Regions from separate parts of the Agrobacterium sp. genome, predicted to be linked through region 1. Evidence: predicted binding sites of a transcription regulator. Region 1 holds the regulator's gene; each other region holds the start of a gene.
The links. Region 1 encodes LexA, which represses DNA repair genes until DNA is damaged. Its sites were predicted from a motif close to TGTTCNNNNTGTGTTCNG; they were not measured.
Positions count from the first base shown of each region.

Region 2: the regulator LexA is predicted to act here: its motif matches at 1,895-1,912, upstream of recA (recombinase RecA).
Region 3: the regulator LexA is predicted to act here: its motif matches at 2,483-2,500, upstream of AC5I5B_RS03450 (putative DNA modification/repair radical SAM protein).

Region 1 is NZ_JCABZP010000010.1:128,237-132,431, reverse strand. Features, by position in the region: gene kdsA (3-deoxy-8-phosphooctulonate synthase) at 1-193, opposite strand, end outside; gene AC5I5B_RS07190 (VOC family protein) at 193-1,071, opposite strand; gene lexA (transcriptional repressor LexA) at 1,283-2,005, shown strand; gene AC5I5B_RS07180 (glutathione S-transferase family protein) at 2,406-3,083, shown strand; gene AC5I5B_RS07175 (ComEC/Rec2 family competence protein) at 3,103-4,195, opposite strand, start outside.
Region 2 is NZ_JCABZP010000002.1:48,766-52,960, reverse strand. Features, by position in the region: gene alaS (alanine--tRNA ligase) at 1-514, opposite strand, end outside; gene recA (recombinase RecA) at 745-1,836, opposite strand; gene AC5I5B_RS01270 (carbohydrate kinase family protein) at 2,083-3,024, shown strand; gene AC5I5B_RS01265 (pseudouridine-5'-phosphate glycosidase) at 3,054-3,977, shown strand; gene AC5I5B_RS01260 (OmpA family protein) at 4,161-4,195, opposite strand, start outside.
Region 3 is NZ_JCABZP010000003.1:263,288-267,482, forward strand. Features, by position in the region: gene AC5I5B_RS03445 (UdgX family uracil-DNA binding protein) at 1-1,245, opposite strand, end outside; gene AC5I5B_RS03450 (putative DNA modification/repair radical SAM protein) at 1,245-2,477, opposite strand; gene greA (transcription elongation factor GreA) at 2,699-3,175, shown strand; gene AC5I5B_RS03460 (glycosyltransferase family 4 protein) at 3,264-4,195, shown strand, end outside.

The DNA.
Region 1 (4,195 bases):
AGGAGGACTTATAAACGAGCCCGATCCCCAGCTTGTCGCAAAGCTCCTTCAGGATGCCAGCGATCATGAAAGCATGTTCCCGGCTTTCCATCTGGCAGGGGCCGGCGATCAGCGAAAAACGCTCGGTATTGGAAAAGGAAACCTTGCTGGCGCCGTCGCCGGCGGTGACTTTGAGATTGTTCGTAACGCTCATCATTTTTCCTCGAAGGCGAAGGCAACGCCCTGACCAGGTGCTGCGGGCACCACCAGGCGACCGCCCGCTTTTGCGCAGGACACGCCATTAGCAGCAAGCGCCGCCTCTGTCACGGCAAGATCGTGTGACGAAAAGACGATGCCCGCACCGCGCAATCCGCCGCCTCTCCAATCAGGAGTATTCGGAGCCTGTCCGCTGAAATCAGGTTTTCCGGTCAATCTGATGCGCGCATTGCCAGTCGCGAAAACCATATCACCATCCGGAGATATTCTGCCCTCACAACCAAACACCGTTTCGATCAAGCGCGCCGCGTTCGGATCATCACCGGAGAACAGAACGATTTCACTGAGGCCGGAGACACCGTTGGCATGGCGCTCCAGCACTGTTCGATCGCCCGGCAGGGCCTGCAGCCGCTGACAACTAAACAGAAAGAAATCCGCCGCCCCGCTTGCCGCAAAAGCCAGCCGGAACGCCGCCTCGCTTTCCGATCCATCCGGCATCCGCACAGGCCGCGAAAACTGGAACACATCGCCCGCTGACACGCCAGACGTCAGAAACCTGTCATGGTCGGCAAGGGCATCTTCGGTTTTGGCGACAAGAGCCGAAAAACCCTCCCGCCCGTCACGTTGCCGGAAGGCCCTGTCCCTGCCCGTGAACACATCTCCCCTGTCTGCCGACGCATTATATTTAGCCGGATCAGCAATTACGAGCGGCTCCAGATAGGTCCCGTCGGTAAAAAAAACACAGGCATTTCGGGTGCCGAAAGGATGCAAAGCCTCCGGTGAGACCGTAAATCCAAGGCTGGCGAGACGTTTCGCGGCAACGCCGATATCCTGCACCGGCAGAACGAGATGATCGACGCTATGGGATTTCATCATGACCTGTTTCCTGCGCTGGCACTCCGCCCGGACATGCCTGGACGATTTGGGCCGCAGAAAAGCACAATCGTAGGCCAAGAAGCAAATCATCAAAACAACAGATAGCAGCTTCACGAAATTTTAGGGGATTGCGGAACACATATGGAACATATAGTGTTCGTTCTGTATTTGTTTCGCGACTTCCACTACGATTCTAAAGGGTGTTTTCCTCATGCTCACGCGCAAACAGCAGGAATTGCTTCTCTTCATTCATGAACGAATGAAAGAGTCCGGCGTGCCGCCATCCTTCGATGAAATGAAGGACGCACTCGATCTTGCCTCGAAATCTGGCATCCACCGCCTGATCACCGCCCTCGAAGAGCGCGGGTTTATTCGCCGGCTACCAAATAGAGCGCGAGCGCTGGAAGTCATCAAGCTGCCTGAGGCCTATACGCCGGGTGCAAGGCCGCAGCGCGGCTTTTCGCCGAGCGTCATCGAAGGCAGCCTTGGCAAGGCCAAGGCGCCGGAAGCGGCCCCTGCCCCCAAGACGCCGGCCAATGATCTCGTCGGGGCCGTCACCGTGCCGGTCATGGGCCGCATTGCCGCCGGTGTGCCGATTTCCGCCATCCAGAACAATACCCACGATGTGGCCGTGCCTGTTGATATGCTCGGTTCGGGCGAACATTACGCTCTTGAGGTCAAGGGCGACTCGATGATCGAGGCCGGCATTTTTGATGGCGATACCGTCATCATCCGCAATGGCAATACGGCGAATCCGGGTGATATCGTCGTAGCGCTGGTGGATGATGAGGAAGCCACCCTGAAGCGTTTCCGTCGCAAGGGCGCCTCCATTGCGCTCGAGGCGGCAAACCCAGCCTATGAAACGCGTATTTTTGGACCGGACCGGGTGAAAATCCAGGGCAAGCTGGTAGGGCTGATCCGCCGTTACCATTGATTCAAGGCATGGGGCCGCAATTCCTTTTGCTGCGGGCACCATCAAGATTATGGCGCTCCCCTTATGGAGCATTGCAGCTTGCTCCTTGGAACGATGCGGCTCTGCATAAGTGAGAAACGACATCGTCTGGCAGGTCCGCACATCTTTTATCGCGAAGGCCAGCAGGCAGCGGTAAGAAACAGATGATTGAAAATGAGCATCCTTAATTTCGTTGAGAAAGGATGCAGGTCATCAGTCTCGTCGCGGTGTGTTTCGTCGTCATCTCCGAATGGTGACGTGCAGGTGCTTCTTTTCTTCCTGCCCCACTCATCAATGCGGCTTATGGGAGCCATGGATTATTTGCAATATTCCTGGGCCCATCCGCCGGTATAGAAATGCGCATCATATCGGGGAACACGCCATGTACGATCTTTATATCGCCAACAAGAACTATTCCTCATGGTCACTGCGGCCATGGGTATTGATGCGCACGCTCGGCATTGCTTTCGATGAAAAACTCGTTCCCTTCGGCGAAGGCGTTTCCTTCTCCACCTTTTCGCCAACCGGCAAGGTGCCTTGCCTCGTTGATGAAGGCGTGACGGTTTGGGAATCGTTGTCGATCGCCGAATATCTGGCGGAGCGACATCAGGGCGTCTGGGCGAGCGACAAGCAGGCAAGAGCCTGGTCGCGTTCGGCTGCGAGCGAAATGCATGCGGGCTTTTTCTCGCTGCGCAATCTCTACCCCATGTCGGTCGGCATTCGCGTAAAACCGAAGGGTGGTGATACCGGGCTAGCGGCCGACATAAAGCGCGTTGATGCGCTGTGGAGCGAAGGCCTGGCAAAATTTGGCGGGCCCTTTCTTGCCGGCCAGAAATTTACGGCGGTCGATGCCTTCTTCTGCCCGGTGGCTTTCCGTTTCCAGACCTATGGCGCGGAACTTTCGCCCGCAGCGAAAGCCTATTGTGACCGGCTGCTCGCCCTGCCCGCCATGCGCGAATGGTACGAGGCCGGACTGAAGGAAACCTGGCGCGACGCGGCGCATGAAGAGGAAATCGGCGGGATCGGCGAATTGACGACGGATCTGCGCATCAAGGCCTGACGATCCAGGCTGGCGGCCCTCATTGTGGTGCCGCCAGCAACCGCGTGACGGCATCAGGGACCTCATGGTCAAAACGGCCGCTTTTCCAGTCGTAATAGCGATGTTCGCTCCAGGGCCTGTCCATGCCGGCTATCGCGGCGCGCAACCTGCCGACTACCGCTACCTGATCGCTGCCGGCAAAGTCTATTTCCAGTGAACCGATCCGCCGCAGGATATCGCGGTTAAGCAAGAGTGCGCCCGAGCGGCATTGGGAGAAGGATGTTCTGCGGGAAACGACGACAATATCGGCGATATCACAAGCCTTTCCGGCAAATCGACCATCTTCCAGAACGATGATCCATTCGCCGCTTCCCGCGCGTGCGGCACACCATATGCCTTTGCTGCAGGTGAAAATACCGGGCTCCGCGTCTCTCAGGGCCACCGTCATCTGCCGTGTAACCGCCCTCATCTTTTCCGGATCAAGCTTCGCCTTGGTCAAAGCCACGGTGGTTGCCGCAGCCTCGCTCTTGAGAAAGACCGGCGGAACTGGCTGTTCCGGCAGCAGCAGTGCCCTTTGCCACTGGTCATAAACGAAACCCTGCGGCCGTGTTTTCGTCGTGTAGGCTTTGCCATCCTCCAGCAGCGCCACCAGCATGCCATCCTCATGAACAAGCAGATGAGGCGGATTGCGATAGGCCGTGGCCGCCGACAGGCCAAAGGCGAGGACCAGAAACGGCAAACCAAGAAGCGCCAGCCGGCTGCGTAACAATGCCAGCAGCAGAAAACCAACGGAGGCAAGCCCCAGGAACCAGCCATGTGGCCGCCCCGTCGCAGCGCTTCCTCCCCAGGAGGCCACCTCCCGGGAAACTTCGATCACGAGAGCCATACCGTAACCCATGACCTTGAGGAACGGAGCATCAAGCCCGAAAGGCATCAGCAGCATGGCGACAAGGCCGAAAGGCATGACGATCAGCGACATGAGCGGCATGGCGGCCAGATTGGCAAAAAGTCCATAGGTGGTGACACGCTGAAAATGCTCGGCGGAATAGATCGCAGTCGAAAGACCGCCGATCAACGAGGTCGTGATGACGCCGCCGATGATGGCGCCCGCCGTTTGCGCCACCGTCATCCAT
Region 2 (4,195 bases), on a different contig from region 1:
AGGGACCGCAGGGACCGGTATCGCCCATTGCCCAAAAATTGTCGCTGGTCGCAATGCGGATGATACGGTCGTCGGAGAAACCGGCAATCTTCTTCCAGAGGTTAAAGGCCTCGTCGTCGGTGTGATAGACAGTCACCAGCAGACGGTTGCGGTCGATGCCGAATTCCCTGGTGATCAGGTTCCAGGCATGGGTGATCGCTTCTTCCTTGAAATAATCGCCGAAGGAGAAATTGCCGAGCATTTCGAAGAAGGTGTGGTGGCGGGCGGTATAACCGACATTGTCGAGGTCGTTATGCTTGCCGCCGGCGCGCACGCATTTCTGCGCCGAAGCGGCCGTGGAATAAGGACGGCTTTCAAGACCGGTGAAGACGTTCTTGAACTGCACCATGCCGGCATTGGTGAACATCAGTGTCGGATCGTTGCGCGGCACCAGCGGGCTGGAGGGCACGATCTCATGTCCGTTCTTCTTGAAGTAGTCGAGAAAGGTCGACCGAATTTCATTCACACCGCTCATGCCCACACACCGCTCACAGCTGGAGTCCATCACCGCCACCGGAAACGATGGCTATATTGCAAAATCACTGGCTTTTATCGTCCGCATCCTGCCCTGTCCAGCCATGGAGGCGAAGCAAGACATATAGGCAAAGAAAAAGGGCCGCGCGAAGAAAAATCGCACGACCCTTTTGATCTATACCAGCTCGACGAAGTCTCCGGACGGCGACATCAGGACCTTCGCGGAATGCATCAGCCCTCGTCGCTGCCGTCGTCGCCTTCACCGGCATCCGGGCCGCCATTCTGCAGGAAGCGGTCGGCGATCAGACCTGCATTCTGGCGCAATGCCAGTTCGATCTCATTTGCCGTTTCCGGATTGTCGCGCAGGAAGGTCTTGGCGTTCTCACGCCCCTGCCCCAGACGCTGGCTGTTATAGGAGAACCATGCACCGGATTTCTCGACGATACCGGCCTTCACGCCGAGGTCGACGAGCTCACCGGTCTTGGAAACACCCTCGCCATACATGATGTCGAATTCCACCTGCTTGAAGGGCGGAGCCATCTTGTTCTTGACGACCTTGACGCGGGTCTGGTTGCCGACAACCTCTTCGCGCTCCTTGACGGCGCCGATACGGCGGATGTCGAGGCGAACGGACGCATAGAACTTGAGAGCGTTACCGCCTGTCGTCGTTTCCGGCGAACCGAACATGACGCCGATCTTCATGCGGATCTGGTTGATGAAGATGACCATGCATTTCGACTTGGAGATCGAAGCGGTCAGCTTGCGCAGCGCCTGGCTCATCAGGCGGGCCTGAAGACCCGGCAGGCTGTCGCCCATCTCACCTTCGATTTCCGCCCGCGGCGTCAGCGCCGCAACGGAGTCGACCACCAGGACATCAACCGCACCGGAACGCACCAGCGTATCGGTGATCTCAAGTGCCTGCTCGCCCGTATCCGGCTGCGAGATCAGAAGGCCCTGCAAATCCACGCCAAGCTTGCGGGCATAGACCGGATCGAGCGCGTGCTCGGCATCCACGAAGGCGCAGATGCCGCCCTTCTTCTGGGCTTCCGCAATCGTCTGCAGCGCCAGCGTCGTCTTACCCGAGCTTTCCGGGCCATAAATTTCAACGATGCGCCCCTTCGGCAAACCGCCGATGCCGAGCGCGATATCCAGGCTGAGAGAACCCGTCGAAACGGTCTCCACCTCAACCACATTTTCATTGGAACCGAGCTTCATAATCGATCCCTTGCCGAACGACCGTTCGATCTGGGAGAGCGCCGCTTCCAGTGCCTTGCTTTTATCCACCGATTTATCCTCTACGAGACGCAAAGAATTTTGTGCCATCCGAACCACCTTTAGGTTATTGAAGCCGCACAGGCAATGAAGCAGTATGGAAACGGTATGTACTCTATTTGTTCTCATTTCGCAAGGCTGAGCCAGCATATTGAAAACAAATAGCGATAAGTAGTTTGTTCTGCTTTCGTTTTTCCGTGCCCGGCCCATCGCCGCAAACCGGATGCGAGGTCAGGAAGACGTCAGTTTAGGCCGAATCGTCCGGTCTTTCCATCCGCCAAAGAGGGAAACGCAAGCGTGAAGAAAATACTCGTTCTGGGCGGCGCACATATCGACCGGCGCGGCATGATCGAGACTGAGACGGCGCCCGGCGCGAGCAACCCCGGCTCGTGGATGGAAGAGGCCGGCGGCGGCGGTTTCAACGCCGCGCGCAATCTCTCCCGCCTCGGTTTTCAGGTCCGCATCATTGCTCCGCGCGGCGGTGACGTGACAGGCGAAGCGGTGGCGGAGGCTGCGAAGCAGGCGGGCGTTGAAGACACGCCCTTCACCTTCCTCGACCGCCGCACGCCAAGCTACACCGCCATTCTGGAGCGTGACGGCAACCTCGTCATCGCGCTTGCGGATATGGACCTCTACAAGCTCTTCACCCCGCGCCGCCTGAAGATACGCGCCGTGCGGGAGGCGATCACTGCGAGCGATATCCTGCTTTGCGACGCCAATCTGCCTGATGATACGCTGACGGCGCTCGGCCTCGTTGCCCGCGCCTGCGAAAAACCGCTGGCCGCCATTGCCATATCGCCCGCCAAGGCGGTGAAGCTGAAAGCGACGCTCGGCGATATCGACGTCCTCTTCATGAACGAGGCGGAAGCCCGCGCGCTGACCGGCGAGACGGCGGCCAATGTCCGCGACTGGCCGGATATTCTGCGCAAGGCCGGGCTTTGCGGCGGCGTCGTTACCCGCGGCGCAAGCGAAGTCGTTGCCTTCAATGGAACGGAAAAAGCAATCCTCCACCCGCCTCTCATCCGCGAGGTGAAGGATGTCACCGGTGCGGGCGACGCCATGGCCTCTGGTTATCTCGCCGCCATCGCCGAGGGAAAGACGATTGCGGAGGCCTTGCGACAGGGGGCGGCCGCGGCGGCCATCACCGTGCAGTCCCCCTTCGCCACCTCGCATGAACTATCAAAAGACAGTGTCGAAGCCATGTTGGGGCTTGTTCCCCAGGCTGAAATGCTGGCATGAACCCGCTTTTGAAAACTGGAACAGATGCCATGACCCGCCCCATCTCCCCGCTCCTGCCCATCGTCTATTCTCAGGAAGTCGCCGCAGCCAAGCAGCGCGGCGCGCCGATCGTGGCGCTTGAATCGACCATCATCACCCATGGCATGCCCTATCCCGGCAACATCGAGATGGCCGAAAGCGTCGAACAGATCATCCGCGATCAGGGTGCGGTTCCGGCCACCATCGCCGTCATTCACGGCACGCTGCATATCGGTCTTGAGAAGGACCAGCTTGAGGCGCTTGCCCAGACAACCGACGCCATGAAGGTCTCGCGCGCCGATATCGCCTTTGCCATCGCCGAGCGCCGCACGGGCGCGACCACGGTTGCAGCCACCATGATCGCCGCCGCCCGCGCCGACATCCGCGTTTTTGCGACAGGCGGTATCGGCGGCGTGCACAAGGGCGCGGAAGAGACCTTCGACATCTCCGCCGATCTGACCGAGCTTGCCAAGACCGGCGTGATCGTCGTCTGCGCCGGCGCGAAAGCCATTCTCGATATTCCGAAGACGCTGGAGGTTCTCGAAACCAACGGCGTGCCTGTCGTCACCTTCGGGTCGGAAGAATTCCCGGCCTTCTGGTCCCGCTCTTCCGGCCTGTCGAGCCCGCTTTCGCTCAATAGCCCGGCGGCGATTGCCAATTTCCAGGCAACCCGCGAACAGCTGGGCATCGACGGCGGCATGCTGGTGGCCAATCCCGTGCCGGAAGCAGACGAAATTCCGCGCGAGGAGATGGAAATCTACATCAACCGCGCCATCTCGCACGCCGAGCGCGACGAAGTCACCGGCAAGGAAGTCACCCCCTACCTGCTCGGCGATATTTTCCGCCTCACAGATGGCCGCAGCCTGGAGACCAATATTGCGCTGGTGCGCAACAATGCGCAGCTTGCTGCTGAGATCGCCGTGGCGCTGAACTGAAGAAAAAATCGTCTTCTCAGTCATCCTCAGGCTTGATCCGAGGATCCACGATGCGCTCGCAGGAATGGATCCTCGCCTCAAGGGCGAGGATGACGGTGTGAAAGCAGAAGGCCTCGCAACCAACAAAAAAGGCCCGGAAAGCTTGCGCTTTCCAGGCCTTTTCTTTTCAGTTCCTGAACCCAATCAGTTCTGTGCGACCGGCTTCACCAGCGGCGTCA
Region 3 (4,195 bases), on a different contig from region 1:
CATGGCAACGATCAGTTTTGGCCGAACAAGCGCGATTTCCTGATTGAGCCACCAGCGGCATTGCTCCACTTCGCCCGCATTCGGACGCTGATGAATGCGCCGTTTGCCGCGCGTTTCGTATTTGAAGTGCTTGACGGCATTGGTGACGTAAAGCTTTTTGCGTTCGATGCCGATTTGGGCGAGAGTCCGGTCAAAGAGCTGGCCGGCCGGGCCGACGAAAGGTTTGCCGGCGAGATCCTCGTGATCGCCCGGCTGCTCGCCCACGATCATGATGTTCGCATCCTCTGGGCCAGAGCCGAAAACCGTCTGCGTGGCGTTGCAATGCAGGGGGCAGCGGGTGCAATGGCCCGCCTCCCGCGCCAGCGACGCGAGCGTACCATCCGGCACCGGTTGCGGCGTCTCCCGTGCAGCGGCCGCAGCCTGCAGGCGGTGGTGAAACGGCTGCGGCTGGCTTGCCGCTTTGGCGGCCATCTCCAGCACCCGCGCCTCTGCTCCGAGAATCAGACCGGGAATGAGATCGGCTTCCGGCAGGTTCTTCCAGTATTTCTTTGGCATCTCCGCCGTCATGGCTTTGATCTTCAGGCGGGCCGGATTGAATATATTGGCATAATAGGTCCGCCAGAGTTCATCCGTCTCGTCCGTCAGATCAGGCTTTTCCGCCGCTTCCCGCGATGTCTCCAGCGCGTTTCCGTCCCACCGTGCAGAGCCCTTCGGCGTGGCGATCAGCCAGTCCATGTCGGTAAACCGCCGCTGGAAAAACGCGGCCGTGCGCTCGACGATGAAATGGTCAGGCTCAAACCAGGCAATAAACCGCCGCCGCCCGCCCTGCCCCTGAGGCAAGGGCACTTCCTTGAAACGGACAAAAGCAGTCATCTTGTGACAATCGCGTCTGACGGATTTCTCAAGCAGCCGGACCTCTGAAACATCCGGATCGGACTTGAACTGCAACAGTGCGCGATCCTGCCTCAGCCGCCACAACAGCCGGTAAAGCAGTGCAAAACGGCCTGCATCGCTATGACAGATGACGGCCTGCGCCAGCGCCACGAACGAAGCTGGAACGGAAACCTGCCCGGACCCAGAACCGGCCGCCGGCAAGGGCTCGCCGGCAAAATCCAACAGCCCTGCCCCGTCATCCCGCAACCGCCAGTCAATCATCTCGGGTCGAATATCGGCGGCAAGCGCCGCGCGGGCGGCATCGCGCCACTCGCCGAAATCACCCCGCCCTTCCAGAACCGGGCCGTACATCACAGGAGCGACAATTGCTCGGGCTGCGGCGCAAACATCGCCCGCAAATCCGGCCGCTCGGTCAGCTTGCCCGGCGTCCAGCCCTCTGCGACGATGAAGGCCTTCACCTTTTTCAGGGAAACACCAAAGCGGGCGATATCCTCCAGCCGCAACCGCCGGAACCGTCGCGACGACAGAATGGATGCGACCGTTTTCGTACCGAAACCGGGCACGCGCAGCAGCATTTCCCGATCCGCCACGTTGACGTCCACAGGGAAACGCTCGCGATGCTTCAGCGCCCAGGCGAGCTTCGGGTCGATATCGAGATCGAGCATGCCATCGCCCCCGATCGCGGTTATCTCACCGATGTCGAAGCCATAAAAGCGATACAGCCAGTCGGCCTGATAAAGCCGGTGTTCACGCATGAGCGGCGGCTTGATGAGCGGCAGGTTCTTCGACGAATCCGGAATGGGGCTGAAGGCCGAATAATAAACGCGCCGCAAACCGTAGCTGCCATAAAGCCGGGCGCTGGTGGAGAGAATGGTGCTATCGTCTGCGCCATCGGCCCCCACGATCATCTGCGTGCTCTGACCGGCCGGCGCAAAGCGCTTGGTCTTGCGTGTCCGGACGGTCGGCTCCCCCGCCTCCTCGATCTTCAAACGGATATCGGCCATGGAGCGGCGAATATTGGCGGGCTGCTTTTCCGGCGCGAAACGGCCAATGCCGCTATCGGTCGGCAATTCGATATTGATCGAAAGACGATCCGCATAAAGCCCCGCCTCCTCGATCAGCCTGGGCGACGCTTCGGGAATGGATTTCAGGTGGATATAGCCGCGAAAACCATGGGTAACGCGCAGTTCACGCGCCACGCGCACCATCTCTTCCATCGTGTGATCGGAGGAGCGGATGATGCCGGAGGACAGGAACAGCCCCTCGATATAGTTACGCCGATAAAACTCCAGCGTCAGCCAAACCACTTCTTCTGGCGTAAACCGCGCTCGCTCGACATTGCTGGAAGAGCGGTTAATGCAATAGGCGCAATCATAGATGCAGAAATTGGTCAGCAGAATTTTCAGGAGCGAAATGCAGCGCCCGTCCGGCGCATAGGCATGGCAGATGCCCGACCCTTCCGTGGAGCCCAGACCGCCTGACACTGCGGAGTTGCGTTTTGTCGTGCCGCTCGATGCGCAGGAGGCATCATATTTCGCCGCGTCGGAGAGAATGGCCAGCCGTTGCCTGATCGACTTCTTCATAGCAATGTTCACTATATGTTCCATTGAAGAATGTCAATAATGGCAGTCAAGCCTTTGATTGAATGAGGAAATACTCACACCTCAAATTTGCTGGCATTTCGCTGTCGTCTTCTGATATAGTCGGCTCAGTTATGATTTTGGCATGGTTCCGGAGTTCCTCTCCGGAACCTGTTTCTTTTTGTGTCTGCAAGTAAAGCGACCGGAATGCGAAGGATAAAAAAATGGTAGAAAAAGTACCGATGACTCAGGGTGGATTCGTCAAGCTGCAGGAGGAGCTGCGCTTTCGCCAGCAGGAGGAGCGTCCCCGTATCATCGAGGCAATTGCGGAAGCGCGCGCCCATGGCGACCTTTCGGAAAACGCCGAGTACCATGCTGCCAAGGAAGCCCAGAGCCACAATGAAGGCCGCATCACCGAACTCGAAGACCTGACCGCACGCGCGGAAGTCATCGACCTGTCCAAGATGTCCGGTTCCAAGATCAAGTTCGGCGCCACCGTCAAGCTGATCGACGAAGATAGCGACGAGGAACGAACCTACCAGATCGTCGGCGACCAGGAAGCCGATGTGAAGGCTGGCCGCATCTCCATCTCCTCGCCGATTGCCCGCGCCCTGATCGGCAAGGAAGTCGGCGACAGCATCGAAGTCAACGCGCCCGGCGGCGCCAAGGGCTACGAGATTCTCGCGGTACAGTGGGGCTGATTGCCCCGACGTGCAATGCGCCCCACACGGGCGCATTGCTTTTTGACGTATTGAATCTCCAAACCAGCCGTAGAGACGGAAGCCCATCTTGTCCCACGTCAGTCTGAAAGATGTGCAGGTGCTTGCGCCGAACTTCAAGCGCAGGCTCTCCGGCGTCACCTCCACCATCGTCCAGCTGATACCGGTGCAGAACCGGCTGGGACAGAAGGTGGCCACCATCGGCCCCGGCCTGCCGCCGCATCTGCCGCATGTGCGTTTCCGCGATCTGTCGCGGCTCTGGCAAAACGGCCCGCAGGGTGGCCCGCGCATCTGGCATGCCCGCCGCAACCTCGAAATGCTGCCGGGTCTTCTGATGCGCGATGTGCTGCGCATGAAGGTGAAGCTGCTCTTTACCTCCGCGGCACAGAGGCGGCATTCCGCCTATACCCGTTTTCTGATTTCGAAGATGGATGCCGTGGTTGCGACCAACGCCCGCTCCGGCTCGTTCCTGGAAGTGCCCCATCGCGTCGTCATGCATGGCGTCGATACCGACCTTTTCCACCCGGCCACCGGTCCGGAAGATACGATCGCGGCAACCGGCCTGCCGGGCCAATATCTGATCGGCTGTTTCGGACGCGTGCGCCACCAGAAGGGCACCGATCTATTTGTGCGCGCCATGATCGAACTTCTGCCCAACCATCCGCAATGGACAGCTGTAGTGTCCGGCCGCGTCACGGCGGAACACAAGGCCTTCGGTGATGCGCTCAAGGCCGATGTCGCCGCAGCCGGCCTTGCCGACCGCATCGTATTTCAGGGCGAAGTTGACGACATCAAGCCCTGGTACCGGCGGCTGACGCTCTATGTCGCCCCATCCCGCAATGAAGGTTTCGGCCTGACACCGCTCGAAGCCATGGCCTCCGGGACGGCCGTTGTCGCCAGTAATGCCGGCGCTTACGAGGAAATGATCGTCACGGGCGAGACCGGGGCGGTTGTCGATGCGGGTGACTATGCCTCGCTGAGAGACGCGATAAAGACCTATCT